One region of the Gottschalkia acidurici 9a genome, then DNA from elsewhere that is predicted to be linked to it. Evidence: predicted binding sites of a transcription regulator. Region 1 holds the regulator's gene; each other region holds the start of a gene.
What was found. The regulator HrcA, encoded in region 1, represses chaperone genes, less so after heat shock. The targets are predictions, from matches to a motif close to ATTAGCACTCNATANTATNGAGTGCTAAT.
Positions count from the first base shown of each region.

Region 2: the regulator HrcA is predicted to act here: its motif matches at 7,362-7,390, upstream of CURI_RS01475 (co-chaperone GroES).
Region 3: the regulator HrcA is predicted to act here: its motif matches at 9,281-9,309, upstream of htpG (molecular chaperone HtpG).

Region 1 covers NC_018664.1:1,900,404-1,911,839, forward strand. The annotation lists gene dnaJ (molecular chaperone DnaJ) at 95-1,234, opposite strand; gene dnaK (molecular chaperone DnaK) at 1,305-3,152, opposite strand; gene grpE (nucleotide exchange factor GrpE) at 3,180-3,743, opposite strand; gene hrcA (heat-inducible transcriptional repressor HrcA) at 3,736-4,539, opposite strand; gene CURI_RS16150 (HTH domain-containing protein) at 4,527-4,775, opposite strand; gene hemW (radical SAM family heme chaperone HemW) at 4,928-6,076, opposite strand; gene lepA (translation elongation factor 4) at 6,204-8,018, opposite strand; gene CURI_RS09175 (hypothetical protein) at 8,107-8,346, opposite strand; gene lepB (signal peptidase I) at 8,480-9,004, opposite strand; gene spoIIP (stage II sporulation protein P) at 9,082-10,272, opposite strand; gene gpr (GPR endopeptidase) at 10,358-11,332, opposite strand.
Region 2 covers NC_018664.1:305,971-317,406, forward strand. The annotation lists gene CURI_RS01455 (ABC transporter ATP-binding protein) at 1-158, shown strand, start outside; gene CURI_RS01460 (DUF554 domain-containing protein) at 304-984, shown strand; gene CURI_RS01465 (collagen binding domain-containing protein) at 1,320-6,479, shown strand; gene CURI_RS01470 (class D sortase) at 6,538-7,140, shown strand; gene CURI_RS01475 (co-chaperone GroES) at 7,436-7,717, shown strand; gene groL (chaperonin GroEL) at 7,892-9,523, shown strand; gene guaA (glutamine-hydrolyzing GMP synthase) at 9,855-10,844, shown strand; gene purH (bifunctional phosphoribosylaminoimidazolecarboxamide formyltransferase/IMP cyclohydrolase) at 11,022-11,436, shown strand, end outside.
Region 3 covers NC_018664.1:614,466-625,901, reverse strand. The annotation lists gene yihA (ribosome biogenesis GTP-binding protein YihA/YsxC) at 1-532, opposite strand, end outside; gene lon (endopeptidase La) at 532-2,868, opposite strand; gene CURI_RS02835 (nitrite/sulfite reductase domain-containing protein) at 3,114-3,776, opposite strand; gene CURI_RS02830 (HD domain-containing phosphohydrolase) at 3,819-5,609, opposite strand; gene CURI_RS02825 (MATE family efflux transporter) at 5,795-7,156, opposite strand; gene htpG (molecular chaperone HtpG) at 7,352-9,226, opposite strand; gene CURI_RS02815 (DUF5050 domain-containing protein) at 9,619-11,157, opposite strand.

The DNA of each region.
Region 1 (11,436 bases):
AGTTTAATAGTTTAATTGTCCTATGTCAATTAAACTATTAAAGTTAATAAAAAAGTAGCTATTGATAATCAAAATTATCAATAGCTGACTTTTTCTAGTCATTAAAAGCATCTTTAAATTTATCTATAATTCCTTTTTTACGCTTAGACTTACCGACATCTTCTCCACTTTCTTTTGCAAACTCTTTCAATAATTCTTTTTGCTTCTCAGTTAATTTAGTTGGCACTTTTACTTTAACTTTTACGTAAAGGTCTCCTTTTCTTCCGCCTCTTAAGCTTACTATACCTTTACCTTTTAGTCTAAATGTAGTTCCAGTTTGAGTTCCTGGCTCTATAGTATATCTTAATTTTCCTTCTAACGAAGGTACTTCTATATCTGCACCTAAGCTTGCTTGCGTAAAGCTAATAGGTATTTCACATATTATATCATTACCTTGTCTTTCAAATGTCTTATGAGGTTCTACCTCTATATAAATATATAAATCTCCCCTCGGACCACCTTTTTCCCCTGGTTCACCTTCTCCTTTTAGAGATATAACCGACCCAGTATCTACTCCTGCAGGTATTTTAACATTTATTGTTTTAGCTTTTCTTTCTTTTCCTACTCCACCACATTTACCACAAGGTGTTTCTATTTTTTCACCCGTTCCTCTACACTCATCACAAGTTGAAGTTCTAACTATTTGACCAAATGGAGTATTTTGGGCAAATCTGATTTGACCTGAACCGCTACACTTTGAACAAGTTTTCTTATTAGTTCCTGGTTTTGCTCCAGTACCACTACATTCCGAACAGTCCTCAGTTCTCTCTATTTTTATTTCTTTCTCTAATCCAAAAGCAGCTTCTTCAAATGTTATTCTTACTCCATACTTTAGATCCGCTCCTCTAGTAGGGCCTTGTCGTCTTGAAGATGATCCTCCACCACCAAACATGTCGAATATATCTTCAAATATATCTCCAAATCCGCCTCCGCTAAAACCACCGAAGCCTCCTCCAAAGCCACCTTGTCCACTCATTCCTTCATGACCAAATTGATCGTATTGTGCTTTTTTCTGAGAGTCACTTAGTACTTCATAAGCTTCACTTACTTCTTTAAAGTTTTGCTCTGCTTCTTTATTGTCTGGATTTAAGTCTGGATGATATTTTTTAGCTAATTTTCTATATGCACTTTTAATTTCTTGTTCGCTTGCGCCTTTAGAGATACCTAAGACTTCATAATAATCTCTTTTACTCATATTTATCATCACCTCTTACATAGGAAAAGTCAAAGTCAAATCTTTAGATTCAACTTTGACTAGAACCTTATTATTTATTGTCTTCGTCATCCACTACTTCATAATCTGCATCTACAACATTATCATCCTTAACTCCACCTTCACTAGCACCTTCTGCGCCTTGTTCTTGACCTTGTGCAGCTGCTTGTTCGTATAACTTTTGTGATATAGCATGGAATTCAGTAGTTAATTCATCTGTTTTAGCTTTTATATCATCTGTATCTGTTCCTTCTAAAGCTTTTTTAAGTGCTTCTACTTTTTCATTTACTTTAGACTTCTCGTCTTCACTTACTTTATCACCTAAGTCATTTAGTGTCTTTTCAGTTTGATATACTAGTGAGTCTGCATTATTTCTAATTTCTACTGACTCTTTATTTTTCTTATCTTCTTCTGCAAATTGCTCAGCTTCTCTTACTTTTTTCTCTATTTCTTCATCTGACATATTTGTTGAAGCTGTGATAGTTATTTTTTGCTCTTTTCCAGTTCCTAAATCTTTAGCAGAAACATTTACTATACCATTAGCATCTATATCGAATGTAACTTCTATTTGTGGAACTCCTCTTGGTGCCGATGGTATTCCTGTTAATTGGAATCTTCCTAGAGTAACATTTCCACTTGCCATTTCACGCTCACCTTGTAGTACGTGTATATCAACTGCTGTTTGATTATCCGCCGCTGTTGAGAATACTTGGCTTTTTTTAGTTGGTATTGTAGTATTTCTTTCTATTAGTTTAGTAGATACTCCCCCTAGTGTTTCTATACCTAAAGATAATGGAGTAACGTCTAATAGTAATACATCTTTAACTTCTCCACTTAAAACTCCAGCTTGAATAGCAGCACCTAATGCAACTACCTCATCTGGATTAACTCCTCTGTGTGGGTCTTTACCAGTTAACTTTTTAACTTCATTTTGAACTGCAGGTATTCTAGTTGAACCTCCTACTAATATCACTTTATCTATATCCGATGGACTTAATCCTGAGTCACTTAGTGCTTTTCTAACTGGTGTTAAAGTTCTTTCAACTAAGTCACTAGTTAATTCATCGAATTTAGCTCTTGATATATCTATGTTTAAATGTTTTGGTCCTTCCTGAGTAGCTGTAATGAATGGTAAGTTTACATTTGTACTAGCTACACTTGAAAGTTCTTTTTTAGCTTTTTCTGCTGCTTCTTTTAATCTTTGAAGTGACATATTGTCATTTCTTAAGTCTACTCCATTTTCTTTCTTAAACTCTTCTGCTAAGTAATCTACAACAGCTTGGTCAAAGTCGTCTCCACCAAGATTGTTATCTCCATTTGTAGCTATAACTTCAAATACTCCATCTCCAAGTTCTAGGATAGATACGTCAAATGTACCTCCTCCTAAGTCAAACACCATTATTTTATGATTGTGATCTTCATCTTTATCTAATCCATAAGCTAATGCTGCCGCTGTTGGTTCATTTATTATTCTTTTTACATCAAGTCCTGCTATTCTTCCAGCATCTTTAGTTGCTTGTCTTTGACTGTCTGAGAAATATGCTGGTACTGTAATAACTGCTTCTGTTATAGTCTCTCCTAAGTAAGCCTCTGCATCAGCTTTAAGTTTTTGTAGTGTCATTGCTGATATCTCTTGAGGTGTATAATCTTTTCCATCTATATTTGTTTTATGGTCTGAACCCATGTATCTTTTTATAGAAGCTATTGTTCTGTCTGGGTTTGTTACTGCTTGTCTTTTTGCTGTTTCTCCTACTAATCTTTCACCATCTTTTGTAAATGCAACTACAGACGGTGTAGTTCTATTTCCTTCACTGTTTGCTATAATTACAGGCTCTCCACCCTCCATAACTGCAACACAAGAGTTTGTAGTTCCTAAGTCAATTCCAATAATTTTACTCATTTAATATTCCTCCTTCATCAAATGTCTTTATTTAGATACTATTACCATACTTGGTCTAATAACTTTATCTTTAAGTTTGTATCCTTTACTTAATATCTGAATTACAGTATCCTCATCATGCTCATTACTTTCTTGTTGTGATACTGCATAGTGGTAGTTATGATCAAACTTTTGATTTAATGATTCAATTTCTTCTAATCCATTGTTACTTAGTATTTCTAAAAGCTGCTTATGAACCATTTCTACACCTTCATAAAAAGCTTTTGAATTTTCTTCATACTCTACTTCTAGTGCTCTATCAAAATTATCTAATGCATTTAATAATTCTGTTACAAGCCCTTCAACAGCATAAGATACTATAGCTTCTTTTTCTTTCTCAACTCTCTTTTTATAGTTGTTGAAGTCAGCTTGTAATCTTAGTAATCTATTGTTTAACTCTTCTATTTCTTTCTTACTTGATTCATCTTCTACGTTATCTTTAGAGTTATTTATATCTTCTTTTGCTTCCTCTACTGTAGCTTCTATATTATCGTTAGCTTCTTCCTTAACCTCGTCTTTGTTTTCTAGATCTTCATTTTGCAATTTATTCACCTCTTAAAAAGTATTTATCAATTAAATCATTTAAGTCTAATGATATTGATTTAACTGCGTTTATTACCTTCTCATAATCCATTCTTGTAGGTCCTATAACACCTATTTTCCCTATTGTTTTACCATTTACACTATATGTGGTAGTTATGACGCTACAACTTTTTATTTCTTCATAGTCATTTTCAGAACCTATAGTAATACCTATATCGCTTGATTTTCTATTTAGTAGCATTTCTAATACTATATCTTTATTTTCTACAAAGGATATAAATTGTTTAGCCTTAGATAAATCATGATACTCTGGAAAGTTAAATATATTTGTTACTCCATCTAAATACACACTAGGTTCTTCAGTATTTTGCAAGGAATTAATTACTATCGGCATTATGCTTATAATTGGTGAACTTATGTCGTATATTTCTTTCACTAACTTCTTTTCAAAGTCTTTACCAATTTCATCTATTGTATACCCCTTAAGCTCATTGTTTAAAAAATTAGTTATCTTATTTAATTTATCATAAGGTATCTCTTCATCCAACTCTAGCATCTTGTTTTTAACGATCCCAGAAGTGGTTACTAGCACTATCATTATTCTTGACTCATCTATAGGTACTATTTGAATACGCTTAATTGAACTTCTACTTATTTGTGGAGATATTGCTACTGCAGTGTAATTTGTAATTTTAGAAAGTAACTTTGAAACTTTTTTTATTACATGGTCTATTTGTCTTTTTTCTTCCACTAAATCATCTTTTTCTGTTTTAGAAAGTAATGGTTGTATTTCTAACATCGGCATGATTTTATAACATATAGCCTATACCCTTTATCTGATGGTATTCTCCCCGCTGAAGTATGAGGTTGAACTAAATAACCTAATTCCTCTAAGTCTGACATTTCATTTCTTATAGTGGCAGAACTTACCCCTAGGTCAAATTTTTTAGATATAGTTCTAGAGCCAATTGGCTCGGCACTAGTTATATAACTCTGTATAATAGCGTGTAAGACCTGTAATTTTCTATCGTCAAGCGTCATACTACTATCACATCCTATAAGTTAGAATTAAATTCTACTTTAATAATTTTTCATCTTATTAGCACTCTTGTTTATGGAGTGCTAATACTTATGTTTTTAACATATCACTGTTATTGTAATTTGTCAATATATTTTTTTGAAAATCAATAATCTTAATCTGGTAATAATTCCATAAAAACTAAGTTGCATAAATCTAGTCCTCTTTTAGTTAACCTTATTACTTTATCGTCCTGGCATATAAGGCCTTGATTTATGAATTTATCCAGATTTTCTTTAAATACTTCCTCTATACCTTTATTATATTTTAGCTTAAATTCTTGTTTATCTATTCCTTTAGTAAGTCTAAGCCCTAAAATAATATATTCAGCAATTTCCATATCTATATCAATAAACTCTTTTTCATCCTTAATTATAGGTAACTTTTTTTCATCTATAAGGCTAAAGTAATCACTAAACGACTCTACATTTCCATATCTATATGAACCTATATTAGAATGTGCAGATAGTCCTAGGCCTATATATGGTTTAAGCTTCCAGTAAATTAAATTATGCTTACATTCATAGTCCTTTTTTGAAAAGTTTGATATTTCATATTGTTTATAACCTCTATCCTCTAAAAAACGTATAGATCTATGATACATTTCTCTTTCTATGTCTTCATCAGGTAAAGTTATTTCTCCGCTTTCATACATATTGTAGAATGGGGTTCCTTCCTCAACCTTTAGGCTATATAATGATATATGTTCTATATCTAGTTCTACCACTTTCTCTAAAGTATCTAAAACATCTGTAACGCTTTGATTCGGTAAATTAAACATTATATCTACATTAATATTTTTAAATCCATTTTTTCTTATTAGATTATACGTATCATAAAAATCTTGTACACTATGAATCCTACCTATATTTTTAAGTAAGTTATCATTTAAAGTTTGAAGCCCTAAACTTATTCTATTTACGCCTGCATCTCTGTAAGCACTTAACTTTGCTTCATTTAAAGTTTTAGGGTTTGCTTCTATAGTTATCTCTTCTAAATACTGTGTGTTCATTTTTTTATAGATATATTCTATTATTTCACATATATATTTTTGGTCTATTAAAGAAGGTGTTCCTCCTCCAAAGAATATTGTTTTTAATTTATATTCTTTTATAGAGTTTTCGTATAAATCTATTTCTTTTTTTAAATACTCTATATATTTTTCAATGTAACTATATTGATCTATATGTGAATTGAAATCACAATAGTAGCACTTACTATAACAAAAAGGTATGTGTATATATATCCCTAATTCTCTCTTCATATTTTCTCCTTTTAGTAAACTAAGTTAAAAGTCGCTATCAATGTTACTTCTCGACAGCGACTTTCATAGAAAAAATTTTATCTTATAATCTACATTTATATAATTCTACAACAAAGATAACAAAACCCTAGTTCTCATCGTATTTAAGTACTGTTAAGAACGCCTCCTGTGGTACTTCAACATTACCAACTTGTCTCATTCTCTTTTTACCTTCTTTTTGTTTCTCTAATAATTTTTTCTTTCTACTGATATCTCCACCGTAACATTTTGCAAGTACGTCTTTTCTAAGAGCTCTAACAGTCTCTCTAGCTATTATTTTAGATCCTATTGCAGCTTGTATAGGAACAGCGAACTGATGTCTAGGTATTACTTCTCTAAGTTTTTCAACTATCATTTTTCCTCTTTCATATGCCTTTTCTTCATGAACTATAATAGAGAATGCATCTACTAACTCTCCATTTATAAGTATGTCCATTTTAACTAATTTAGACTGTCTATATCCTTTTAACTCATAGTCTAGTGATGCATATCCTTTTGTCTTTGATTTTAATGCATCAAAAAAATCATATATTACTTCATTTAAAGGTAGTTCATAGTGCATATTAACTCTTGTTTGATCTATATATTCCATGTTTTTAAATGTGCCCCTTCTATTCTGACATAAATCCATAATAGGACCTACATAATCTTTTGGAGCCATTACATTCACATCTACTATAGGTTCTTCCATATAGTCTATTTCTGTAAGAGGAGGTAAATTAGTAGGATTTTGTAATATCATTATTTCTCCATCATTTTTTATAACCTTGTATATAACACTTGGTGCTGTAGTTATAATATTTAAGTCAAACTCTCTTTCTAGTCTCTCCTGTATAATTTCCATATGAAGTAAACCTAAGAATCCACATCTAAACCCAAATCCTAAAGCTACTGAGTTCTCTGCATCAAATACCAACGATGCATCATTAACTTGTAGTTTTTCTAATGAATCTCTTATATTGTTATAATCTTCGCCTTCTGCTGGGTATATTCCACAGTAAACCATTGGAGTTACCTTTTTATAGCCTGACAATGGCTCTTCTGCCGGATTTGCAGCACTTGTTATTGTATCCCCAACAGTCGCATCTTTTACATTTTTAATACTAGCTGAAATGTATCCAACCTCTCCTGCACTTAACCCTTTTACTTGAGTTTGTTTTGGTAAGAATACTCCTACTTCCGTGATTTCAAACTTTTTGCCTGTTGCCATCATTTTAACTTCCATACCAGGCTTTATATTTCCCTCAACCACTCTTATCATAGTTATAACACCTCTATAGCTATCATAATATGAGTCAAATATAAGAGCTTTTAATGGTGCTTCACTGTCTCCACTTGGAGCTGGTACTTTTTCTACTATGCTTTCTAAAACATCTTCTATATTTAATCCTTCTTTAGCTGAAATAAGAGGTGCTTCTGAAGCATCTAATCCTATTACATCTTCTATCTCTTGCTTTATTTCGTCTGGTCTAGCACTTGGTAAGTCTATTTTATTTATAACTGGAACTATTTCTAAGTCCTGGTCTATTGCTAAGTAAACATTAGCCAACGTCTGAGCCTCTATACCTTGAGCGGCATCTACTACTAGTAATGCCCCTTCGCATGCAGCTAAACTTCTTGATACTTCATAGTTAAAGTCTACATGTCCAGGAGTATCTATTAAATTTAAGTAATATTCTTTACCGTCTTTTGCTTTGTATGTTAATCTAGTTGTTTGTAACTTTATTGTTATTCCTCTTTCTCTTTCCAAATCCATATTATCTAATAATTGCGCTTGCATTTCTCTTTTAGTTAATAAGCCTGTTGATTCAATAAGTCTATCTGCTAGTGTAGACTTTCCATGATCTATATGAGCTATTATAGAGAAATTCCTAATTCTTTCTTGCATTTCTTTCGTCATCATTCATCCTCCTTGAAAAATGGAAGTAACTAATCCTAAACAATTATAACATAAGTAAAAAATCGTTAAAAGACCAGAATATTCTGGTCTTTTATTTGTTTAGTATTTTATCTTTATAGTCCACTATAGAATAATAAGTATTTTTGATATTATACAGTATGTTTTCAACACTTGATTTCTCTACATAGTACTGTTTTCCAAGCAGTTGAATACTGTACATATCTCCTTGAATATTAAAGCTATACATACTCTTATCTTGAGTATCAGTCATGTCTCTCAGTACGTTGTCTAATATACTTAATTCTAGGATTAGTGCTGCTATTAATAACATTACAGATATAGTTCTAAGTTTTTTTCTATTCTTATATTTCTTTTATTTTTATATTTCTCCATCCTAGTTCCCATAATAATCACCACAATTATTATGAGCTTTATTTATATGTTATATGCAGGTAATTATCACTTTATAATGAGCCAAATCGATCAAAAGGAAAATATCTATAAGAGGCTTTTCCTTTTACAGAATCCGTTTCAACTATACCAAAACTTCTACTGTCTTTACTCGCTCCCGGCTCCCTATTATCTCCTAAAACAAATATATATCCTTCTGGTACTTCCCACGAATTCTCATTATAGACTTCAGTAAATGATCCCTCAGCTATATATTTTTCTTCTTTCTTTTCTCCGTTAACATAAACATTACCATCTTTTATTTCTACCTTATCCCCTGCTACTCCTATTACTCTTTTTATATAGTCTTTAGATGGATCATCTGGTGCTTGAATAACTACTATATCTTCTCTTTTTGGTTCTCCTAAAAGATAAACTATTTTCATAGAAAACAATCTATCGTTTTCATGTAAAGTTGGGTACATAGAACTTCCTATAACTTTAGTACTATTAAATATAAAAGTTCTTATAACTAAAGCTATTATCACTGATACCACTATACACTTTATCCATTCCATCAGTTCTTTTCTTAAGTTCATACATTATCCTCACTTTCTATAAAGAATAAAAGATTATAATGAGCATTATATCATTTTTTCCTATAAAAAAAAGGAAGTTATTTATCTTCCTTTAAATCATTTATAACTTCATCTAATACTTCTGCTAATATCTTACCCGTTTCTTTAGCTTCATCTATTGTATTTAAGTTACTTCCAACTTCTACAAGTGCAGAGTAGTCGCTTAAATACTGATTGTATTTTCCTACTGGCTTTACTAGTACACCCTTACATATACCTGGATACTTTTCATTGGCTTTATCTCTTAAATATCTTGTAAATTTTAATAGTTCATCTTTATTCGGATTGTCTGGACCAACAACAAAAGAAAAAGTCGCTGCACTTTTTCCATTCACATCAATACGTGCTGCCTTTTTTAACTGATTTATAGATGGACTTTTTTCGTCATACCCATCTCTATGGATATCTAGTACGAATTTCAAGCTCTTATTTTTATTCAACTCGTCTTTTATTGTTGCTAAAGAGTTTACATACGACTTATTATAATCAGGAAGATCATGAGGTTTGTCTACGTGCTTTACTTTATGACCTTTTTTTTGTAACTCACTTCCTATTATTTCTCCTATACTTATTACATTGTATTGTCTTTCCTCTGTATGATAATTATTTTTACTAATTGGTGCGTATGATTCAGTTGCATGTGTATGGTATATTAATACATACGGATTTTTATCATCAATCTTAATTGCATTTGGCTTTTCACTGCTAATTAGATCCTTAGTAGTCTCTACTTGTTTCCCATTATAATTTTCTGAAGGATCTTCAGTAAATATTATATCCTCATAGTGTAAACTCTCTTCGGGATTCCCGTTATACATGTTTGAAGCTACATTTACATGTTCACTATTTACTAATGTGAATATAGCTGGCAATTGCATTTTAAAATACGTTTTAGGGCTAAAGAATTCTAAGGGTTTACTAATTATATTTCCAACACTACTTTTTAAATTTTTCTCTTTATAATTCTCTTTTAATGTCGTACCCATATATGAGTTACTACTAGCTAGTACATCTAAAAAGAAGTTTTCTCCCTTTATATTAACTTCATTTATATCTCTAGGTCTTTGTCCTGATTCCTTTTTTTCAACATTTTCATTAAATACAGGAACTGTAGCTTTTCTTTGTGAAAATTTTTTTATCACTTCAAATCCAAGTATTAAGTTAGCAATACATAATATAGCTACTATTATATAAAAGCTTCCTTTTTTATTCTTAATGTATCTCACCATAGCTAACACTCCTAACTTTTTCTAAAGTATATTAGTATAGTGAATTATATTCTCGTATTATTGACTTTATGATTATACTTTTCTTTTAGTTTAAATATCTATTAACATCTTTTAAATCTATTCCATGATGAAGTGATATATTTATACCATTTGCTACTATGTGAGACAAGTCATTTATTACATCATCTATCTCCTTTGGAGTTACTACTAGATTAAGCATTGATGGAGTTAGTACTTCTTCTATAAGTTGATGCCTTTCTTGAGAACTTAAGTCCTCTAACATTTTATAAAACTCACTTCCAACATCAGTTTCATTTTTCATGTTTCCTATTATTAAGTCTATGGTATCACTAACTATTGTAGCCGCATCTACTACTGTAGGTACTCCTATTGCTATAACTGGTACTCCTAAAAACTCCTTATTTAAAGCTTTTCTTCCAGTACCTACGCCAGAACCTGGACTTATTCCTGTGTCTGTTATCTGAATAGTAGTATTTACTCTTTCCATTTTTCTTGAAGCTAGAGCATCTACTGCGACTATTATGTCTGGCTGAGTTTTTTCTACTATCCCTTTTATAGTTTCACTAGTTTCTATTCCTGTTATGCCCATAACCCCTGGAGCTATAGCAGAAACATCAGCTAATGTTTCGTCTTCTGTCTTATTGTAAGCTTTAAAGAAATGTCTAGTTACATATATTTTTTCTATAGCTTTAGGTCCTAGTGCATCTGGTGTTACATTTCTATTACCTAACCCTACTACTAGTGATTTAGTATATTTATCTGGATTTATTACTGCTTTTAATTCTTTAGCTAAAACTTTGCTCATTTCATCCTTTAAATCTTGATCAGCATTTTTAAGAGCCGGTGCTTCTATAGTTATATAACTCCCTATAGGTTTGCCCATTTTTTGTGCTCCCATTTCATTTAAAATCTTTACCCTAGTTACTGAATAGTCCTCTTGTTCCTCTTTTTCTACTTCTACTCCTGAGATCTCTCTATTCGAGCCTTCTCTATAAAGTTCCCTTGCTTCTATTGCTAAATCTGTTCTAACCTGAAACATTTTTTCACCCCTATTTATTTTTTAATCGTATTTATATAATTTTTGCTATTACTCATTTTTTATTCTCTAAATTCAGAATAATTTTAAAATTCAGTAAAATTTCT
Region 2 (11,436 bases), 1.5 Mb from region 1:
TTACTAAGCTTGGTAATAGAGTAATAATGATGCATAGGGGAAATGTTGTATTAGATATTAGAGGGGAAGAAAAGAAAGCATTGACTGTAGAAAAACTACTTTCTAGCTTTGATGATGTTCAAGGAATGCTATCAGACAGAACTTTATTATCTAAGTAGCCAAAAAGAAGTAAAGTTTCTTACAAGTAAAGTTAAATTTATTCATTATGAGGCACTATATGTATTAATAAAATCAACATGCATATAGTGTCTTTATTATGTTTATGTTAATATATTATATAAACTTAAAATTGGGAGGAAAAAAATGTTAGGAGTCATAGTAAATGTCTTAGCAATTATTGTAGGAGGAACTTTGGGTCTTATATTTAAAAGATTTATAAAAGAATCTTATAAAGAGACTATTATGAACGGATTAGGGCTTTCGGTAATAATAATGGGTATTATGAGTGCCATTAAATCTAAAGAGTTCTTATTAGTAATAGTGAGTATCGTACTTGGAAGTTTAATAGGTGAAATACTAGATATAGAAGGAAAACTTAATAAACTTGGAGAGTTTATGGGTAGTAAATTTAGCAAAGATAGCTCTAATGACTCTAGTTTTTCAAAAGCATTTGTGACAACTTCACTTATATTTTGTGTAGGAGCTATGGGTATCTTGGGTTCTCTTGAAAGTGGATTGTCTGGAAACCATCAAACTTTATATGCTAAATCTATTTTAGATGGAGTTTCATCTACTATATTTAGTTCCACTCTAGGGATAGGAGTATTATTTTCAACTATACCAGTACTGATATATCAAGGGTCAATAGTACTTGCTGCATCACTTATAAAGGGTTTTCTAACAGACCCAATGATAACGGAAATATCAGCAGTAGGTGGAATACTTATAATAGCCATAGGACTTAATGTACTAAATATAAAAAATATAAAAATAGGAAATATGTTGCCGTCTATATTAATACCTGTAATATATTTTATGTTCTAAAGTATACTTATACTAAATTCATTCATTAAAGAAAGTTAACTATAAAAATCCATAGATATAATAAAAATCCCTCAATTTAAATTGAGGGATTTTTATTTTCGTCTAAAATAACTTGAATAATATGAAATGGATTAAATAACTTATATAGAAACAAAAGTAAAATTGTTCAGAAATTGTTCAGATGGGTTTTGGTAGAATTTAGATAACAATTTAAAAAGGAGGGGACAAAGCTTCATAAGGTTAAGGGTTTGTCTTGAATAAGTTACTTTATAATCATAGAAATAATCATAACTATAAACCTGTAGATGCTAACTAATATATAAAGGAGGATTGAATTGAAGTTTATTAAAAATAAGAGGTTTAACCTGCATATTATTATCATGATTATAGCGCTAGTACTCCAACTAGTAGCTCCTACTTTTAGTTACAATTCATTTGCAGAATCAGTAAATTCTGAAGTTAACGAGTCTAATGATAACTTAGACTTAGAGGAAGAAGATGTAGCTAAAGATACGGAGATTGATAATTCAGAACTAGAAAGTGAACCACCAGAAGGTGAGGATGATTCAGAAGAATCTACAGTGGGGAAATTTACAAGTGAAGAGTATAGTGAAGAAGAAACTATAGAAGAAAAGGATATTCAAGTTCCAAATGACTTGGGTTTAATGAACTATGATATCAATAGCTTATTAGAATCCCCGAAGTATATTGATTCTATAAAGAACGTAAAGTTAAGCTATTATAGCAATGGCAAGGAAATAGTGCTAAATCCAGATGAACCTTTAGATCAGAATGTAGAAGTTAAAATATCGTATATTTGGGAACTATCAGATCAAGAAAAAGTTAATGATGGTGACTATACAGAGGTTAAACTACCAGATATATTTGAAATCTACAATGAAGTGAATGGACGGCTTTCTGTATCAGGTGGAGAGTCTGCCGGAACTTATAAGCTTAGCAAAGATGGAACTCTTAGACTGACATTTAATGATTACGCAGATAATTTATATGGCGTGGAGGGGTACGTAAACTTTGAGACTTCTTTTGATAGAGGAAACTTAAAAGGAGAAAATCCTAAGGTAATAAAGTTTCCAATAAATGAATCTCAAACTACAGGTATTACAATTAAATTTAAACCCAATAATGTATCTGGGCCGGTGCAAAAATCAGGAGTACCTAATAAAACTGTAAATGCTAATGAGATAACTTGGACTATAGATGTAAATAAGTCTTTAAATGGGGTTAAAAATGCATTAATAGAAGATACATTTGATACAGGTATGAGTTTCAAAACAGGCTCCATGAGAATTAATAAATTAAAAGTGGACTTAGATGGAAAGGCTACACTAGGAGAGGAAATCTCAGGATTGACTCCGCAGATATCTGGAGATGGATTTACCTTAAATCTCGGAGATATAAGTGATGCATACAGAATAGAGTACAAAACGGAAATAGAAGATTTTGAAAAGACCAGTTTCAAAAATGTTGCAAAGTTTAATGGTGGATCATCTAGTCCTACAGTAACTATAAATAGGGGTAGTGTGATAGAGAAAAATGGAGAGACAGACAGAAGTTTTAATGCTGATAAGATTACATGGACGGTGTATGTAAACAAATCAGAATCTAAAATAAATAGTGGTGTTCTTACAGATATTTATGGAGAAGGACTAAAATTAAATGAAAGTACTGTGAAAGTTTATGAACTAACTTTAGACAACAATGGTAATGAGAATAGTGCGAATCAAATAACTACAGGATTCACTAAAAATCATTATGAAAATGAAAAGAAACTTGAAATAGAATTCGGTGGAGAAATAAATAAGGCATATAAGATAATATACGAGACTGAAATAATAGATAAAGAAAAAACATCATTTAAAAACAATGCAGAATTTGAGGGTGGAAAAGTTTCTAAGACTATAAATATAAGTATAGGTGAGAAACTGAAAAAATCAGGAACTGCAAATATAAGCTACAATGATGCGAAGTATATTAATTGGACTATTGATATGAACGGAAGAGAGCTTTCTATAAACGATGCACAACTTATCGATATTATAGGAAATGGTCTAGAATTAGTACCAGGAACAATAACAGTTAAAGAAATAAGTTATTCTAGTAATGGGAGTGTAAATGTCGGAAGTAACGTTACTACTAGCTTTACAATAAATGAAAATAGTGATAAGAAGGGATTTAACCTAAAGCTAGGAGATATAAATAAGGCATATAGGATAGAATATGAAACAAAAATTACAGATCATGATAGTTTATCTATATATGAAAATGATGTTAATTTAAGTGGAGTTGGTATAGGGATAGACAAGAAAGCTACAGTAACACCAACTATACAAAACACTTTTGAAAAGAGTGGAAGAGGCATAGATTATTCAAATAATACTATGTCATGGAGAATTAGAGTAAATCCTACTAAGGTTGGTATAAAAGGACTTACTATAACGGATACATTCCCCAAAGATGGTCTTAAGATGTTAGAAGATACTCTGATTGTTAAAAAAGGAAGCACTACTCTTACTGAAGGGACAGAATATACTATTGAGGCTACAGATGATGATTGGAAGAAAGGTTTTATATTGAAATTTAACAACTATGAAGTAAATGAAGCAATATATGAAATAACATATAAAACTGAATTTGATCGTCCTTCACATAAAGATTATAGGGAGAATGCACTAAACGGAAAGTTAAGATATGAGAATACTGCAAGCTTTGCATGGGAAGGTGGTTCAACATCTAGAAATGCAAATCAAACTATAATTGACGTAGCAGGAAATAATGGTGAAAAATCAGGTAGGCTTATGAGTCGTGAATCTAAAGAGATTGAGTGGACTGTAGATCTTAACTATTTGTCTGAAAATTTAGGCTCAATAACTTTAAATGATAATATATCAGATGATCAAGAATTGATTACTGACTCTATAGAAATCTATGAATATAGTGTTGTCAGTACTGGAGACAGGACTCGTGGAAATTCAGTAGATAAAAGTGAATATGAAATAAATACTAACAATAAAAAAGGTTTTGATATTACATTTAAAGACGTAAATAAGCCTTATAGAGTAGTGTTTAAGACTAAAATTATCAAATCTATAACACAAAGTAATTATGAGAATACTGCTAATGTAGGTAATATTGGATATTCAGCTTCAGTAAGCTACAATGATTCAGAAAAGTTTGTAGAAAAGTCAGGAAAGCAAAATGGTAAAAATATAGATTGGAAAATTGATGTTAATAAGAGTTTGTCTAGGATACAAGATGCAACACTAATAGATGAATCAACAGGTGGACATTTAGTAAAAGAAGATAGCTTTAAAGTTTACGAAACTAAGAATCCAACAAAAATTCTTGAAAAAGGAGTAGACTATAATCTAGATGTCAGTGAAGAGGTATGGACAGATACATCAAAGACTCAAAATTTTGAATTAAACTTTACAAATACAATAGATACTATGTACACAGTTGAATATCAAACAGAGATTATAGTGCTAGAAAACGGTACAAATCTTACAAATAAGGTTTATTTTAAAGGTGAAGGGCAAAATCAGCTAGGTAGTCCAGACCAAGGTAATGTACAAATTCGTTTAACAAGTGGAGATGGCTCTGCCATAGGCGAGTTTGGAAGTTTAACTATAAATAAAGTTGACGGACATGATGAAACTGCTTTAGAAGGAGTAGAATTCACTATATATAACTCAAGAGGAAAAAGCATGAAGACGCTTAACACTAATAATAAGGGAGTCATATACTTACCGAGTCTTTTTTACGGTGAATACACTTTAAGAGAAACTAAAATGATAGATGGATATCAAGCTCTCGAAGAAGATATAAAAGTAACTATAAATAAAAAGGATACAGAGCAAACAATTAAAAACTATAAATTAGGAGTATTAGAAGTTCTAAAAATAGATGGTAGAGATGATACTAAACTTTCAGGAGGTGAATTTGAAGTTAAGGATTCTGAAGGAAATGTTATAGGTACAATAACTACAGGTATTGATGGAAAGGCTACCCTAGACGGTCTAGAGTTTGGAACATATACGGTAAAGGAGACAAAATCACCACAAGGCTATGAGCTAGATACTAAAGAATATACTATAGAAGTGACAAAAGAAAAGGTGAATAAACCTATATTGCTAGAGGTAAAGAACTATAGCCAAGTTTCACTAGAGATTTTAAAAGTAGATAGCGAAGATGAAAGTAAATTACTATCAGGCGCGGTATTTGAAGTTAGAGATTTAGGTGGAAAAAGAGTAGGATCTGTTATTACTGATACGAATGGTAAAGGTAAGATAGATAACTTATCACTAGGAAAATATACATTTATAGAGACAAAAGCACCTAGTGGATACAAGTTAGATACTACAAGATATGAACTAAATGTAGATGAAAATAGTTCGAAATTAATTGAACTAAAAATACAGAACGAAAAAAGACCAGAGACACCACAGAATCCAGAAAGTGAATTTGGTAAATTAAAAATAATTAAAGTAGACAGTGAAGACATAGACATAAAACTACAAGGAGCACAATTTGAGGTTAGAAACTCTAGTGGTAAACTTATAAAAACAGTGGTTACAGATATGAATGGAATGGCCATTATAGAAAACTTACCATTTGGAGAATATCTAATAAAGGAAACAAAGGCACCAAATCTATATAAGATGGATGATACAGAGTACACTGTAACTATAGATAGAAGTAATGTTACTGATGCACTTGAAATTGAATTGAAAAACTTTAAGAAATCACAAGACAGCGTTGGAAGACTAAAGATAACTAAGGTAGACAGTAAAGACCTTGCAACGTTTTTATTCGGAGCAGTATTCGAGATTAGAGATTCTGATGGATATTTAATACAAACATTGATTACAGATAATGATGGAGTAGCCATATCAGAAGAGTTGTCATTTGGAAATTATACAGTAGTAGAGACAAAAGCACCTATTGGATATAAGCTAAATACCACTAAACATAATGTAACTATAAACGGCACTAATATTGATAAGATAGCTTTATTAGAAGTAAAAAATATAAAGTTAACTTCACCACCAATAGATCCAGTAGATCCGACAGATTCAGAAAACAAAGAGAGACCGAGAGAAAAACGAAGATCAAAAGAAAAAGATAAACCAACAAATCCACAGGAAGAAAAAATACCAGAGGAAACGACAGATCCAGAACATCCATTATACCCGATAGATTCAGAAAATCCGAATAATCAACTAGAGACTGATGACCAAGATGAATCTGTAGATATAGAGAATATAGAAGAATCAATAAAGCCGAGTGAAATAGAGAAACAAATAAAATTAGAAGAAACAAAGGGGCTGCTTAATGCTAACGCTCAGATTCAAGATGAGACAAAAGCCAAAGAAGTACTACCTAAAACAGGTGAAATGAAAAAAACAGTATTTTATATATTAGGAACATTATTAATATTATCAGGAATATTAATAAGAAAGAGAACATATAATTAAATTTTAAAAGGCAGATTGTATAATCTGTCTTTTTTAATAAAAACAAGGAGAGTTGAATGTGAAGAGGAGGTTAATCTCAACAATTTTTATAATAGTTGGACTATCCATTATAGCATATCCTAAATCTATGGAGATACGAAATGACTATAAGCAGCAAAGACTTAAAAGTGAGTGGAGTAAAAGTTTAAGTCTAATAGATAGTGGAGATATAGAAGAGGTGCAGGAACAAGGTAGTAAGAAAGAAGATAATAAGGAATATAGTAATAGAAACATGGATGGAATACTGAGGATAAGAAAGATCAACTTAGAGTTACCAATACTTAAAGGAGCAACACCGAAAAACCTTAACAGCACAGTGGCAAGTGTAAATGACACAACTAAGGTAGGTGAAGTCGGAAATTATTCTATAGCTGGACATAGAAGTCATACCTATGGACGAAACTTTAACAGACTAGATGAACTTAAAAAAGGAGATAGCATAGAAGTAGAGACTGAAAGAGAAAAATATATATTTATTGTATCAGAAAAGCTTTATGTTGAACCGGAAGAGGTAAGTGTATTAGAAGGAAATAATAAAGATAAAGAAATAACATTAATTACATGTCATCCTATGATTAATCCAACACATAGACTAATAGTAAAGGGTAAGATAGTTGATTGAGAATTTTTATATTGGTATAATGCTTTAAATAAGAGTATATAATATAAAAATATGACTATTAATTGCATGGAAGATGATGTATATGGATAATAAATTAAGAAAAACAATATAAAATTAATATAAATTAAATTAATCATATATAAATACATATAAAAGTTTGATATAATTAAAAATGAAGCTTGATTAGATAAAATTTATTAAGTAACATAGTACTCATAAGGATTAGCACTCTCTAATAATGAGTGCTAATAACGAAGTGAAAATAATATTAATATAAATATAAGGAGGGTCTTAAATGAGCATAAAACCATTAGGAGACAGAGTAGTTATTAAGAAAGTTGAAGTTGAGGAAAAAACTAAAAGTGGTATAATCCTTACTGGATCAGCAAAAGAAGAGCCACAGGTAGCAGAAATAGTTGCTATTGGAGCAGGAGTACTTAATGATGAAAAGTTAAAAAATGAAGTTAAAGTTGGGGATAAAGTAATATTCTCGAAATATGCTGGATCAGAAGTTGAAGTGGATGGGGAAGAATATACTATACTAAAAATAGCAGATGTACTAGCTGTATTAGGATAAGCAAATAAATTCAATAGTAATTTAGTTTATAAATTACTTGTTATTTGTGTACTTAAAAATATTTATAAGAAAGATTTAAAGATTAAATTACCAAGATAATTTTTGTATATTGTGTTTTGAAATGAAGTTATTTGGAATGAAAATTTTATAAATATAAATAGGAGTGTGAATTTAATGGCTAAAGATATAAAATTCGGAGAAGACGCACGTCGTTCAATGGAAAGAGGAATAAATAAATTAGCAGATACAGTTAAAGTTACATTAGGACCAAAAGGAAGAAATGTAGTATTAGATAAAAAGTTTGGATCACCACTTATAACTAATGATGGTGTAACTATAGCACGTGAAATAGAATTAGAAGATCCATTTGAAAATATGGGTGCTCAATTAGTAAAAGAAGTATCTACTAAAACTAATGATGTAGCAGGTGATGGAACTACTACAGCTACACTTTTAGCTCAAGCTATAATTAGAGAAGGTCTTAAAAACGTAGCTGCTGGAGCTAATCCAATGATACTTAGAAAAGGAATAATAAAAGCAGTAGAGACAGTTGTAGAAGAAATTAAAACATTCTCAAAAGTTGTTGAAAGTAAAGAAGCTATAGCTCAAGTTGCATCTATATCAGCGGCAGATGAAAATATAGGTAGCCTAATAGCCGAAGCTATGGAAAAGGTAGGAAAAGACGGAGTTATAACTGTAGAAGAATCAAGATCAATGGGAACTACACTAGAGGTAGTTGAAGGAATGCAATTTGACAGAGGATATCTTTCACCATATATGGTAACTGACACTGAAAAAATGGTTTCAGAGTTAGACAACCCATATATATTAGTTACTGATAAAAAAGTTTCAAACATTCAAGAGTTATTACCAGTATTAGAGCAAATAGTACAACAAGGAAAATCATTACTAATAATAGCAGATGATATAGAAGGAGAAGCTTTAGCTACATTAGTAGTAAATAAATTAAGAGGAACTTTCAACTGTGTTGCTGTTAAAGCACCAGGATTCGGAGATAGAAGAAAAGAAATGTTAAGAGACATAGCTATTCTTACAGGTGGAGAAGTTATATCAGAAGAACTAGGATATGACTTAAAAGAAGCCACACTAGATATGTTAGGAACTGCTCAAACTGTAAAAGTTGATAAAGACAATACAACTATAGTAAGTGGTGGAGGAGCAGAACAAGATATAAAAGACAGAATAAACCAAATAAAAGCTCAATTAGAAGACACTACTTCAGAATTTGATAGTGAAAAATTACAAGAAAGACTTGCTAAGCTTTCAGGTGGAGTTGCAGTAATTCAAGTTGGAGCTGCTACAGAAACTGAACTTAAAGAAACAAAGTTAAGAATAGAAGATGCATTAGCTGCTACAAGAGCTGCAGTTGAAGAAGGTATAGTACCTGGAGGTGGAACTGCTCTATTAAATACTTCATCGGCAATAGAAAAATTATTAGAGTCAAGTGAAGGCGATGAAAAAACAGGTATATCTATAATTCTAAAAGCAATAGAAGAGCCAGTAAAACAAATAGCTATAAATGCAGGACTTGAAGGTTCAGTTATAGTTGAAAAAGTTAAAACAAGTGATGTAGGAATAGGATTTGATGCATTAAATGAAAAATATGTAGATATGATAGGAGCAGGAATAGTTGATCCAACTAAAGTTACAAGATCAGCATTACAAAACGCTGCATCAGTATCTTCAATGGTATTAACTACAGAAAGTGCTATAACAGATCTTCCTGAAGAAGACAATGCAATGCCAATGGGTGGAGGAATGCCTGGCGGAATGCCGATGATGTAAAACAAACTTTAAAAAAGTACGTTGAGCAAAACATTCTTAGAAAATTAAACTATAGATTTGTAAACGGGATGAGAATGTAACTAGTGTCCGTTTACAAATCTATTTTTTTATATACATAATAAGACTTTGTTTCTTTGTTGTTTTGTTGTATAATGATTGTTTACATCGAACTTATTATATGAACAAGAAAAAAATGATATTTTTTTGAAAAAAAATACTTTTAAAATTTATTCATATAAACTATAATAATTATTGGACATAATAAGTTTGAGGATGGGTAAAACTTAAGTGTAGCGGAATAAATACTTTTTACTTTAAGAGGAGGTAAAATATGGAAACAAATCAAGACATACGTAGTAAAGTAGAAGCAAATTGGGACGCAGAAGTATTTGCTAAAGAAACTATAGAAGAAATTAAAAAGCAAATTGGAGACAGAAAAGCTATATGTGCACTATCAGGTGGAGTAGATTCATCAGTAGCGGCAGTCTTAGTTCATAAAGCAATAGGCTCTAATTTAACTTGTATATTCGTAGATCATGGTCTTATGAGAAAAGACGAGGGAGACCAAGTTGAAGAGATATTCAAAAAAACTTTTGATATGAACCTTATAAGAGTAAATGCTCAAGATAGATTTTTAGGAAAACTAAAAGGCGTAACTGATCCAGAGCAAAAGAGAAAAATAATAGGTGAAGAGTTTATAAGAGTATTTGAAGAGGAAAAAGAAAAAATAGGAAAAACGGACTTTTTAGTTCAAGGAACAATATATCCAGACATCGTAGAAAGTAAAACGGATGAAGGTCAAGTTATAAAAAGTCACCACAACGTAGGTGGGCTTCCTGAAGATGTGGATTTTGAACTAGTAGAGCCAGTTAAAGCGCTATACAAATACGAAGTAAGAGAAGTTGGAAGAATATTAGGAATACCAGATAAACTAGTAGACAGACAACCATTCCCAGGGCCAGGACTAGGAGTAAGAGTAATAGGTGAAATAACTAAAGAAAAGTTAGATACATTAAGAGAAGCAGACTGGATATTCAGAACAGAATTAGAAGATGCAGGACTTAACAAAGAGATATGGCAATACTTTGCAGCAATACTAGACATCAGAAGTGTTGGTATGACAGAAGGTGAAAGAACATATAACCACACTATAGCACTTAGAGCGATACACACAGAAGATGCTATGACAGCAGATTGGGCAAGAATACCATATGATATACTTGAAAAAGTTTCAAGAAGAATAGTAACTGAAGTAAAAGGAATAAGTAGAGTAGTTTATGATATAACAACAAAACCACCTGCAACTATTGAGTGGGAATAAAATTAAAGCAAATATGAGAATAAAGAATGGTGGCTATAACTTATTATAAGGTTATAGCCACCATTTTTTATTTAATGTTTATATTAATGAAGCATAGAGTAGAACAAGTATAGTATTATATATGTTATAATAAGTTAATGAGATAAAGGATTAAAGTATGAAAGGACGTTGCTAGAAATGAAAAGAGCTTTAATAAGTGTTTATGATAAAACTGGTATAGTAGAGTTTACTAAAAGATTAGTTTCATTGGGATGGGAGATTTTATCTACAGGCGGAACATCAAAAATATTAAAAGAAGAAGGAATAGAAGTAGTAGATGTTTCAGATATTACAGAGTTTCCAGAGTGCTTTGATGGAAGAGTAAAGACACTTCATCCTAAAATACATGGAGGGTTACTTGCATTAAGGGATAATGAAGATCATGTATCCATGATGAAGAAGTTAGATATAGATTCAATAGACATGGTTGTAAATAATCTTTATCCGTTTAAAGAAACAATTTTAAAAGAAGGAGTAAGTCATGAAGAAATAATAGAAAACATAGATATAGGTGGTCCATCTATGCTTAGAGCTGCTGCAAAAAATTATAAGT
Region 3 (11,436 bases), 1.3 Mb from region 1:
ACGATGAGAATGGTATTATAAAGTCTCTATCTTCTACACCTAGTTTTTTAGCTATTATAGATATATGTTTTTGCCAGTTACCTCTCGATATCTTATCTGATTTTGTTGCTACTATTATTCCATTAAACCCGCAAGCCTTGATCCAGTCATACATCATCTTGTCATGTTCTCCTGGCTCATGTCTTATGTCTAAGAGTAATATTACCTCTATTAAGCTCTTTCTATTTTTAAAATAAATTTCTATCATTTCTGCCCATTTTTGTCTTGCTGACTTAGAAACCTTAGCATATCCATAACCCGGTAAGTCAACTAATCTAAATTCTTCATCATTCATAGAATAGAAGTTAACTGTTTGAGTTTTTCCAGGCTGTCCACTAGTCCTTGCTAATCCTTTTCTATTCACTAAGGTATTTATAAGTGATGATTTTCCTACATTAGATCTTCCAGCAAACGCTATCTCTAATGGTCCTTCAGGTGGATATTGATCCAGTCTACCAGCAGTTATCAGTAGTTCTGCTTTTTTTATCTTCATTATTTATCATCCTCTTTAACTAAAGCATGTTCTAACACTTCGTCCATATTTTTAACAAACACAAACTCTATTTCTTTTTTTGTCTTATTAGGTACATCTTCCATATCCTTTTTACAGTCCCAAGGAAGTAGTATTTTAGTTATTCCTGCTCTATGTGCGGCTAGTACCTTTTCTTTTATTCCTCCAACAGGTAATACTCTACCTCTTAGAGTTATTTCTCCAGTCATAGCTACATTTTTATATACTGGTGTATTTGATAATGCTGATATTACTGCTGTAGCCATAGTTATACCAGCAGATGGTCCATCTTTAGGTATAGCACCTTCAGGAACATGGATATGGATATCTTTATTTTTATAGAATTCTACATCTATTCCTAACTCTTCAGCACGAGATCTTATATAGCTTATACCGGCCATTGCAGATTCTTTCATAACATCTCCAAGTTTTCCTGTTAGCTGTAGTTTTCCTACTCCATTCATTGGTGTTACTTCTATAGATAAAGTATCTCCTCCAACAGATGTCCATGCAAGTCCAGTTACTATACCTACTTGATTTTCTTCATTTATTGTATCATAACTAAATCTATATATTCCTAAGTAGTTTTGAAGGTTTGAACTATTTATTCTAACTACGTTTATATCTTCCTCTACTATTCTTTTAGCAGCTTTTCTACAAACATTAGCTATTTGTCTTTCAAGTCCCCTTACTCCAGCTTCTCTAGTATACTTACTTATTATATCTTTTATAGTATTCTCAGATATTTGAAGATTTTCTTCTTTAAGCCCATGTTCCTCTAATTGCTTTGGTAGTAAATATCTAATAGCTATTTGAAGTTTTTCTTCTTCTGTATATCCCGATACCCTTATTACTTCCATTCTATCTAATAGAGGTCCTGGTATAGTGTTTAGAGCATTTGCTGTAGTTATAAACATAACCTTAGATAAATCAAATGGAGCTTCTAAGAAGTGATCTGTAAAAGTATTGTTTTGCTCTGGATCTAATACCTCTAACAACGCAGATGCTGGATCTCCTCTAAAGTCACCACTTAGTTTATCTATTTCATCAAGTAAGAATACTGGGTTTTTAGAATCTACTTTTTTCATTGAAGATATTATTCTTCCTGGAATTGCTCCTACATAAGTTCTTCTATGACCTCTTATCTCAGCTTCATCCCTAACTCCACCAAGAGACATTCTTACAAATTTTCTACTTAATGCTGTAGCTATAGACTTTGCTATAGAAGTTTTACCTACCCCTGGCGGTCCTACTAAACATATAATTGGTGCCTTCATATTATTAGATAGTTTTCTTATAGCTAAATATTCTAATATTCTCTCTTTAACATCTTTAAGTCCATAGTGATCTTTATCTAGTACTTCTCTTGATTTTTTTATATCTACTGTATCTTTAGTTTCCTTATCCCAAGGTAACTCTATTATCCAGTCTAAATAATTTCTAATTATACCTACTTCTGATGAAGAAGGTGGTAACTTAGAAAGTCTATTTATCTCTTTTAATGCTTTTTCTTTAACTTCTTCAGGCATTTTAATCTTATTTATTTTTTCTTTTAATTCTTCAACTTCACTTAATATATCTTCGCCTTCACCTAGCTCACTTTGTATAGCCTTCAGTTGTTCTCTCAGATAGTACTCTTTTTGTACTTTATTTACTTGCTTTTTCACTCTTTCGCTTATCTTTTCTTCAAGCTTTAATATCTCTGTTTCTTCACTTAGTATCATTTCCAATGTTTCTAATCTTTCATATGGATGGAATGATTCTAGTATTCTTTGTTTATTTTCTGGAGTTAAAAATATATATGATGCTATAACATCGGCAAGTCTTCCCGGTTCTTGTATTTCTGACACCGAAACAAGTATTTCTCCCGATATTTTATTTCCGATGCTTATGTACTCTTCAAAGGAATCTACAACAATTCTCATAAGTGCTTCTGTTTTTCTATCTTTTTCAGTTTCCTCATCATAAATGAATTCTTCAATCTCTGCCTCAAAATAAGGCTCTTCTTCAATTATTTCTTTTATTTTCCCTCTATTTATTCCTTCTACCAATACTCTAATAGTATCGCCTGGTAACTTTAACATTTGTTTTATTTTACATATAGTTCCTGTCTCATAGAAATCACCTACTTCAGGTACATCTATTGTAGCTTCTTTTTGTGAAGTTAGAAAAACAAGTGAGTCATTTATCATTGCCTCTTCTAGGGCGTTGATAGATTTGTCTCTTCCTACATCGAAGTGTATTACCATATAGGGGAAAATTGAAAGCCCTCTAAGTGGTATCACTGGCATTTTTCTGAATTCAACTTTATAATTCATAATATCACTCCCTTAAAACTGTCTTTATCTTAAGTTTAAATAGTTTAAACCCTATACAGCACTATTATACATAGTAATGTAATTAAGAGTCTTTAGTCAATAGAGTATATTTACTTTGTGGTGAAATTTTATCATATGCCATTTTAGTAAATAAACAAAACACCTTCTATCCTAAATCCTATTTAAAAATAGAAGATGTTTTATATATTAGTATTAAATTATATCATACTACCCTAAGTTTTTTCTTAACAATTTAAGCTTACATCTTTTTTGAACTTATCAAGTCCTATTCGATCTATAAAGTCTCCCAATTTTTCACCTGGCTCTGCATTCTCCTTATAGTAATTAAATATATTGTCTATTAGAACCAGTGCTTTTTCCTCTGTTAAATCTCGTTCTACAATATCTGATAATCGTGGATTAAATCCTGCAGATCCTCCTGCTGTTACTATCAACAAACCATTAATATCTGCAACTACACCAATATCTTTACTATATACACTACCACACGCATTTCTACATCCTGCTACACCTATTTTAGTCCTACATGGTACTTCCATCTGGTGATACTTATTAAATAGCTTTACCCCTATACCAATAGTATTATACTTTACTCTTTTACAAAATCCTGCTGGACATATCTCAATATTTTTTACTGAGTTTTGAGTTACTACTGCTGGTTCCATATCCAGTTCATCCCATATCTTAGGTAGATCTTCTTCATTTAGGTTTGTTATAAGTATTCTTTGCCCTGATGTTAATTTTAATACTCCATTATATTTTTTAGCCACTTTTGCTATTCTCTCTAAATCTTCTGGCAATATGAATCCTCCTAATATATTTGGAGTTATACCATACTTTCTTTTTCCATCTACTATCCTCTGTAAGTTACCATAGTGTTTTTCCATAGTTTGCTCCTTTTGAATTATTATATTAATATAATTTAAAGCTTATTGTTGATGATTGAAGCTTTTATATAGCTTAAATATATCATCTTTGTGATTAATGAAACTTTCTACTATGTATGGATCAAAGTGTTTTCCTTTACCCTCAACAATAATATTAAAGGATTTCTCAAAAGAAAAAGCCTCTTTGTAAACTCTCTTACTTGTTAAAGCATCAAATACATCTGCCATAGCAACAATTCTAGCACTTAACGGAATATCTTCTCCAGATACATTATGAGGATATCCTGTTCCATCCCATTTCTCATGGTGACCTTCTGCTATCTCTATTCCTAACTTATAAAGACTTCTATGTTGCTTCATTATATTTTCTTCAGCAACTCTTAAAATTTCGCCTCCATAAATTGCATGATTTCTCATTGCTTTAAATTCTTCATCAGTTAATTTTCCTGCTTTAAGTAATATTCCATCAGGCACTCCGACTTTTCCTATATCGTGCATAGGTGCAAATTTCTCTAAGTCTTTAATATATGAAATAGTTAATTGTTCTAAATATAATCCGTCTTTTACTAAGCACTCGGCAATTAATTTAGTGTATTGTTTCATACCCTCTAAGTGTTCACCAGTGTCTTCATCTCTTGACTCAGCCATCTTAGCCAGTGCTAATGTACTACTATAAATAAGTTCATCTATGAATATACTTTTATTAAAGCTGATTGCAATACTGCTTGCAATAGTCTCTAAAAAGTTAATATGTTCTTCTTTATAAACATTTTTATTTACACTAGAGAAAAATATAACTCCTATAACTTTTCTATTAACCCTTAATGGTAAGCTAATTGAAGATTTTATACCTTCTGATAGCAATACTCTGTTATAATCTGTTTCTTTTCCATATACATACTTTTCTAAATCATTTATAGTTCTAGCCATACTGTTTTTTATAATATTCTCCAGGCTTGTATCACTTAATTTAGCTTTTATTCCAACTAATTTTTTTGGTAAATCGCCTATACTGGGTTCTGAAATACCATAAGAAGCCTCTAGCTCTTGTTTTTCTTCATTTAATAAAGCTATACCAATATGTTGATAAGGAATAAAAGGAGAGAATGAATTGTAAATATAGTTTAATACTTCATCAAAGGACATATCTTTACTTATATTTTCAATAAGCTCAATTAGCCCATTGAGCTTTTTAAATCCTTCATCAATTTCAGAAACTATAGGAGTTAACTCATTATTCACAAAATAATTATTTTTAAAATCCTTTTTTAAAACTCCTACCTTATCTATTTCTCCAAACAGCTTGTCCAATGGTGTAATAATATATTTTGTTAGTTCCCTTAAAGTTATAGTTATTAATACCGTAAATACAATAAGTAAAATAATCATTATACTTGTACTTTTATTTATTCTATCATTATTGTTCTCTAGTATTTTTTGAACTAAAAAGTCAGATTCATAAATTAACTTCTCACTATTTTCATTAATATATTCTAGTGCTTCTATTGTATCTTTACTAATTTCACTACTCTCTACAATTACTGAAACTGCCTCGCTATATTTCTCCCAATCCTTATTTATATGATCTAATATGTTTTCTGTATCATTAAGAGGATTATTAACACTAATAATACCCTTATTAGTGTTAATCTCACCTTTTTTTAATGAATCTAATGTAGAACTAAAGTCTCTTTTAGCTTTTTCAATTGAAGTGTTAGTTTCAATTATCTTGGCTTCAAGATCAGTTTTTGTTTCTATAGATAGTTCTCCTTCAAGTGCTTGAAGATTTTGAAATTTTTGATTTGCTTCCTTAGCAATTATCTGTGCTCGCATACTCTGTCTTCCAAATATATTAATTATATTCAACTGTCTCTTGCTATTATTGTTGTTTATGAAAAAGATTAATGACAATGTAGTAATAGTAATCAGGATCAATATGAAGATTATGTATAACTTTTTCCTTATTAATAATTTGAATTTTCTTCGATTAGCCATTTTGTCACTTCCTTTTACTTAAATTATTCATTTTCTTTTAGTAAACTTTTAAATTTAAGTGTGAAAGCAGCTACCGTAACTGTTGTTGCAATAACATCTGCGACGGGCTCTGCAAAAAATACAGCAAAAACTTTATTCGAGAAAAATAGTGGAAAAATATATATAAGTGGAATTAACAAAATGACTTTCCTTAAAAGTGCTAAGAAAAGTGAAATCTTAGCTTGACCAAGTGCTATAAATGTCTGTTGACAAGAAATCTGTGCCCCTAGTACCAAAGCAGCTCCTAAGTAAATTCTTATAGCCCAAACAGTAATCTTAATAAGTTCAGGATCACGAGTAAATAATGATACAAATACCTTTGGAAGCAACATCATAAGCAACCATAATACTGTTGAAAATACAATTGATGATATAAGTAATAATCTAAACGCTTCTTTTACACGACTATTCTTTTTAGCTCCATAGTTATAACTTATTATAGGTTGTGCTCCTTGTGTTAATCCTGTTAGAGGTAAAAACATAAGTTGCATTAAACTAGCTAATATAGTCATAGCACCAACTGCTATATCTCCTCCATATTTTTGTAATGAAGAGTTTAAGGATATATTCAATATACTTTCCGTACTCTGCATTATAAAAGGTGATATTCCTAGTAAAAGTATAGGAATTACTACTTCTTTTTTAATCTTTAAATTCTTTTTGCGAATTTTAAGTTTAGTTTTGTCTCCCACCATAAACTTAATAACCCAGATGGCCGATGCAGCCTGTGAAATTACAGTTGCTATAGCAGCTCCCTTAACTCCCATATTAAATCCAAATATAAGTATAGGATCTAGTATTATATTTATAATAGCCCCTATAATTACTGTTAGCATGCTAGTTTTAGCAAATCCTTGATTAGTTATAAAACTATTAAGTCCTAGTGTGGTCATTACGAATATAGTTCCTATTACATATATACTTAAATAACTATCTGCATATAATATGGTTTCACTACTTGCTCCAAATTTCATTAAAAGACTTTTTCCTGTAACTGAAAAGAAAACTGTAAGTATAATTGATAATAATACTATTAGTGAAACGCAGTTACCCAAGATCTGTTCAGCTTCTTCATCCTTTTTTTCACCCATTTTTATTGCAGCTCTAGGAGCGCCTCCCATACCTATAAGTGAACTAAATGCTGTTATTAATATAATAATTGGGAATGCAACTCCCACTCCAGTTAATGCAATTGCTCCTATTTCTGGTATATGCCCTATGTAAATACGATCAACTATATTGTAAAGCATATTTATTAGTTGTGCTATTATTGCTGGTAGTGCTAAGCTTAATAGAAGCTTTCCAATACTTTGTGTTCCTAATTTATCAGTTGTTTCATTACTCATTTAAAATATACTCCTATCTAATTTAAAATTCTTTTGCATACATAATTGTATCATAATTTCATGCTTGTATTTTCACAAATATATTTTTATTAATATATTTAAATTTATACTATAAAGTCTAAGTATATTAAAAAATAAAGAAATAAATCTCCCTTAGATACTCATAGGGAGATTCATTTCCGTTAAAACTTTAGCTTATATCATTAGCTTGCAAATATTATTTGTAAAGTCTATAGAATCTTCAACTGGTAGTCCTTCTATTAAAAGAGCTTGATTGTATAATAAGTTTGTATATAATTTTAACTTTTCTTTATCCTTATCATAAGCATCTTTTAAAGATTTATACACATCATGATTTACATTGATTTCTAATACCTTATCTGCTTTAACATCTTGGTCATTAGACATTGATTTTAATACCTTTTCCATTTCTATAGATATCTCGCCTTCATTTGAAAAACATACTGGATGATGTTTCAATCGCTTAGATACCCTTACATCTTTTACTTTGTCAGATAGTATATCTTTCATATATTCAAATAGTTCTTTACTATCGTCTTTATTATCATCATTTTTATCTTCATCTGTTTCGATGCCTAAATCACTACTTGACACAGATTTAAATTCTTTCTCTTTATAGTTCACTAGTGTCTTAATTATGAATTCATCTATATCTTCAACTAAGTATAGTATCTCATATCCCTCTTCTGAAACTAACTCTGTTTGTGGTAGTTTCTCAATTCTCTCGATTGATTCTCCAGATGCATAATATATATATTTTTGTTCTTCTGGCATTCTTGAAACATATTCATCTAGTGTTACAAGCTTTTTATCTTTAGATGAATAGAATAGCAGTAAGTCTTGTAGCTCTTCTTTATTCATTCCAAAGTCATTATATACTCCAAACTTTAATTGTCTACCGAAAGACTTAAAGAATGATTCATACTTTTCTCTTTCATTTTTTAATAATGATACTAATTCATTTTTGATTTTATTTTTAATATTTCTAGCTATTAACTTAAGTTGTCTATCATGTTGCAACATTTCTCTTGAGATATTAAGTGATAAATCTTCAGAGTCTACCATACCTTTAACGAAACTAAAGTAGTCAGGTAACAACTCTGAGCATTTATTCATTATAAGTACACCATTTGAATATAACTCTAAGCCTTTTTCATATTCTTTTGTATAATAATCGAAAGGTATTTTTTCTGGTATATATAAAATAGCACTATAGTTAATAGTTCCTTCTGCATCTATATGAATATGTTTTACAGGTTTATCAAATCCATAATGCTTTTCAGAGTAAAAATCTTCATAATCTTTATCTGTAAGCTCGTTTTTATTTTTTCTCCATATAGGAACCATACTATTTATAATTTGTTCTTCTTTATAGCTTTCGTACTCATTTTCACTACCATCTTTTAATTTACTCATAGTTACATCCATTTTTATTGGATATCTAATAAAGTCTGAGTATTTCTTTATAATGTTTTTTAATCTATATTCATTTAAATAGTCATCATAATTTTCATCTTCTGTATTATCTTTTATTTTTAATATAATTTCAGTACCAACTGAATCTTTTTCACATGGCTCTATAGTATATCCTTCTGCCCCTTCAGATTCCCATTTATATGCCTCATTACTACCTAAAGCTCTACTTATAACTATAACTTTTTCAGCTACCATAAAAGCTGAATAGAATCCAACTCCAAATTGACCTATTATATCATATCCATCTTTTAATTCATTCTCTTTTTTAAATGCAAATGATCCACTTCTAGCAATAGTTCCTAAGCTATCCTCTAGTTCCTCTTTAGTCATACCTATACCAGTATCTATTACTTTTAATTCTCTTTTTTCCTCATCTGAAACTATTTTTATATAATAATCATCTTTTTCAAAAGAAACACTATCGTCTACTAATGCCTTATAATAAATTTTATCAACAGCATCACTAGCATTAGATATAAGTTCTCTTAAAAAAATTTCTTTATGAGTATAGATTGAATTGATCATTAAATCTAAAAGTCTTTTAGACTCCGCTTTAAATTGTTTTGTTTCCAAGTAAAACTCCCCCTCTTAACTTTTGTAATAAAGTTATACTTATAATTTTCATCTGTTAGCACTCTGCGATATAGAGTGCTAAGTCTTAATCTTTATATATCATATTTTTTTAAACGTGTCAATAAAGTTTCTTAGTATATAAGTGCACTCTTAGATTACTTTTCCTAAACATATTTATTTGTTATCTGTATTATCTTTAGCCTTAAATCATAAAAGGATAGAGGAAGACTTATCAAGAGTAAATTTATAAAAAGTATTAAAATATAAAATCTTTAACGTATTATATATGTGTAGTATGTTGTGATAATAAAAAACTCCAATGAATTTAATCATTGGAGTTTTTGCTTTATATTTTTAATACTAATCTAGGGTATACTATCTTAATTTTTATTCTATTTTATTAGCTTTACTGATTTGTTTTTTGCTAAAATCATCAATATATTATCTTTATGTGCAAAGAAGTCAGAAACTTCATCTGTAACCGTTAATACCATCTGTCCATTTTCGTCAAATATTTTAATTCCATAGTCTTCTCCACTAACTAGTTTAGCTATCAGTTTTCCACTTAATATTTCAACTCTATCTACTTTTTCTTTAAGTAAAAGACTATCTTCTTTATCCATTTCTACTTTATATATACTTTGTTTGTTTTCTTCATTCGAAGTTGCATAGTATACATTTCCATTCAATTCTTCATACCATGCATCATACTCAGGCAAACTATTATCAGACAATTTTTTCTCACTCGTTCCATCTAGATTCGATGAGTAAAGATGTTTATCTATACTTTTTACGTAATAAAGTTTGTTATTTATAACTTTTAAACTCTCAACTCCAAAATCTGTAATCTGTAAAGTTTCATTTGTATTTATATTAACTTTGTAAATTTTATGTACCTTTTCACCTTCGAAAGGATACTTTGCTCCTAATACATATACATTATCTCCTTGTAGTGATATTTTGCTTCTATATAATAAACCTGTATCTCCTATTCTTTTCCCCTCTTCATAGTTTTTTCCTTTAGGTATATATATCAACATACTTCCTTGTGCTGTTGGTGGTTGACTTAAAGCTAAAGTACCTTCTGGTATTACTTCTATAAAGTTTATATGTCCTCTATATTCTTCTGTAGCTTTTCCATCATTATTTATCTTACAGAAGATATCTGACCCCATTACTGCTCCACCATAGTGATATGAGAACCAAAGTTCTCCATTTTTTATTTCAAATTTTAATAGATTTTGAAATCCATAGTGAGGGTCTATTTCATATGAGTATACTAATTCTTTTTTTGTAGTGTTACTCCCATGTACCCTATATATGTTATTTGTATGGTCTACTGTTTCCACAAAATAATAATATCCATCATACATAGCAACGCTGTTTTCTCCTGCATATTTAGGTAAATTTATTGTCATTAACTGTTTGTTATTAGAATTTATACTAAGTCCCTTTGAGTTGCTCCAATCATATTTCCAATTAAATTCATTGTGAGCAAATTTCCATGTAAGTGGAAAATAAGTTACATCTCTAAAGCTTAAAAGTGGATATTCTTCATTAGAGTTGTTTATCAACTTTCCATTTAATGTTATTTTAAAGTCTAGAGTTTTAGCATACTGTGTGTTAGCATTTTTTAATTTGGTACTATAGTCTTCAAAAGATGAAGTAATTTTCTTTTGTTCTATTTTAAGACCATTAGTCTGTGACCACTCTGTTTCAATTCCTAAAAGTCTAGAATCAAACCAAGTCATAGGAAAGTATGTGATATCTTTATACACTAAAAGAGGAAACTGTCTATACTGATTATTAACCTTATTTCCATTTAGTGTTACCGTAAAATTAGGTAGTGTAGTTTTTACAGTTTGCTCTTTTGCAAAACTCTTTTCTGTAGGTAATATAAGTATTGCACAAATCGTGACTATAATTGACATTGTAAATATTCTTTTTTCATAAGTATTACCCTCCTAGTTTCGTAATATCTTACTTTTGTGTACTACTATCATTTTAATTCTTTTCTTTCTTCTTTCTATATGTTTGCTTACCTTGTATTATATTTTTATGTCCTTAAAACTGTATGGTGCTTTTCTCTAACTGTCCATTTAATACTTTTCATATTATAATTAAATATAATGAAAGTTAGCCTTTCATTATATTTATTACTCGTACACAAAATCTTACTAATGCAAATTAATCCCTGCACTATAATTATA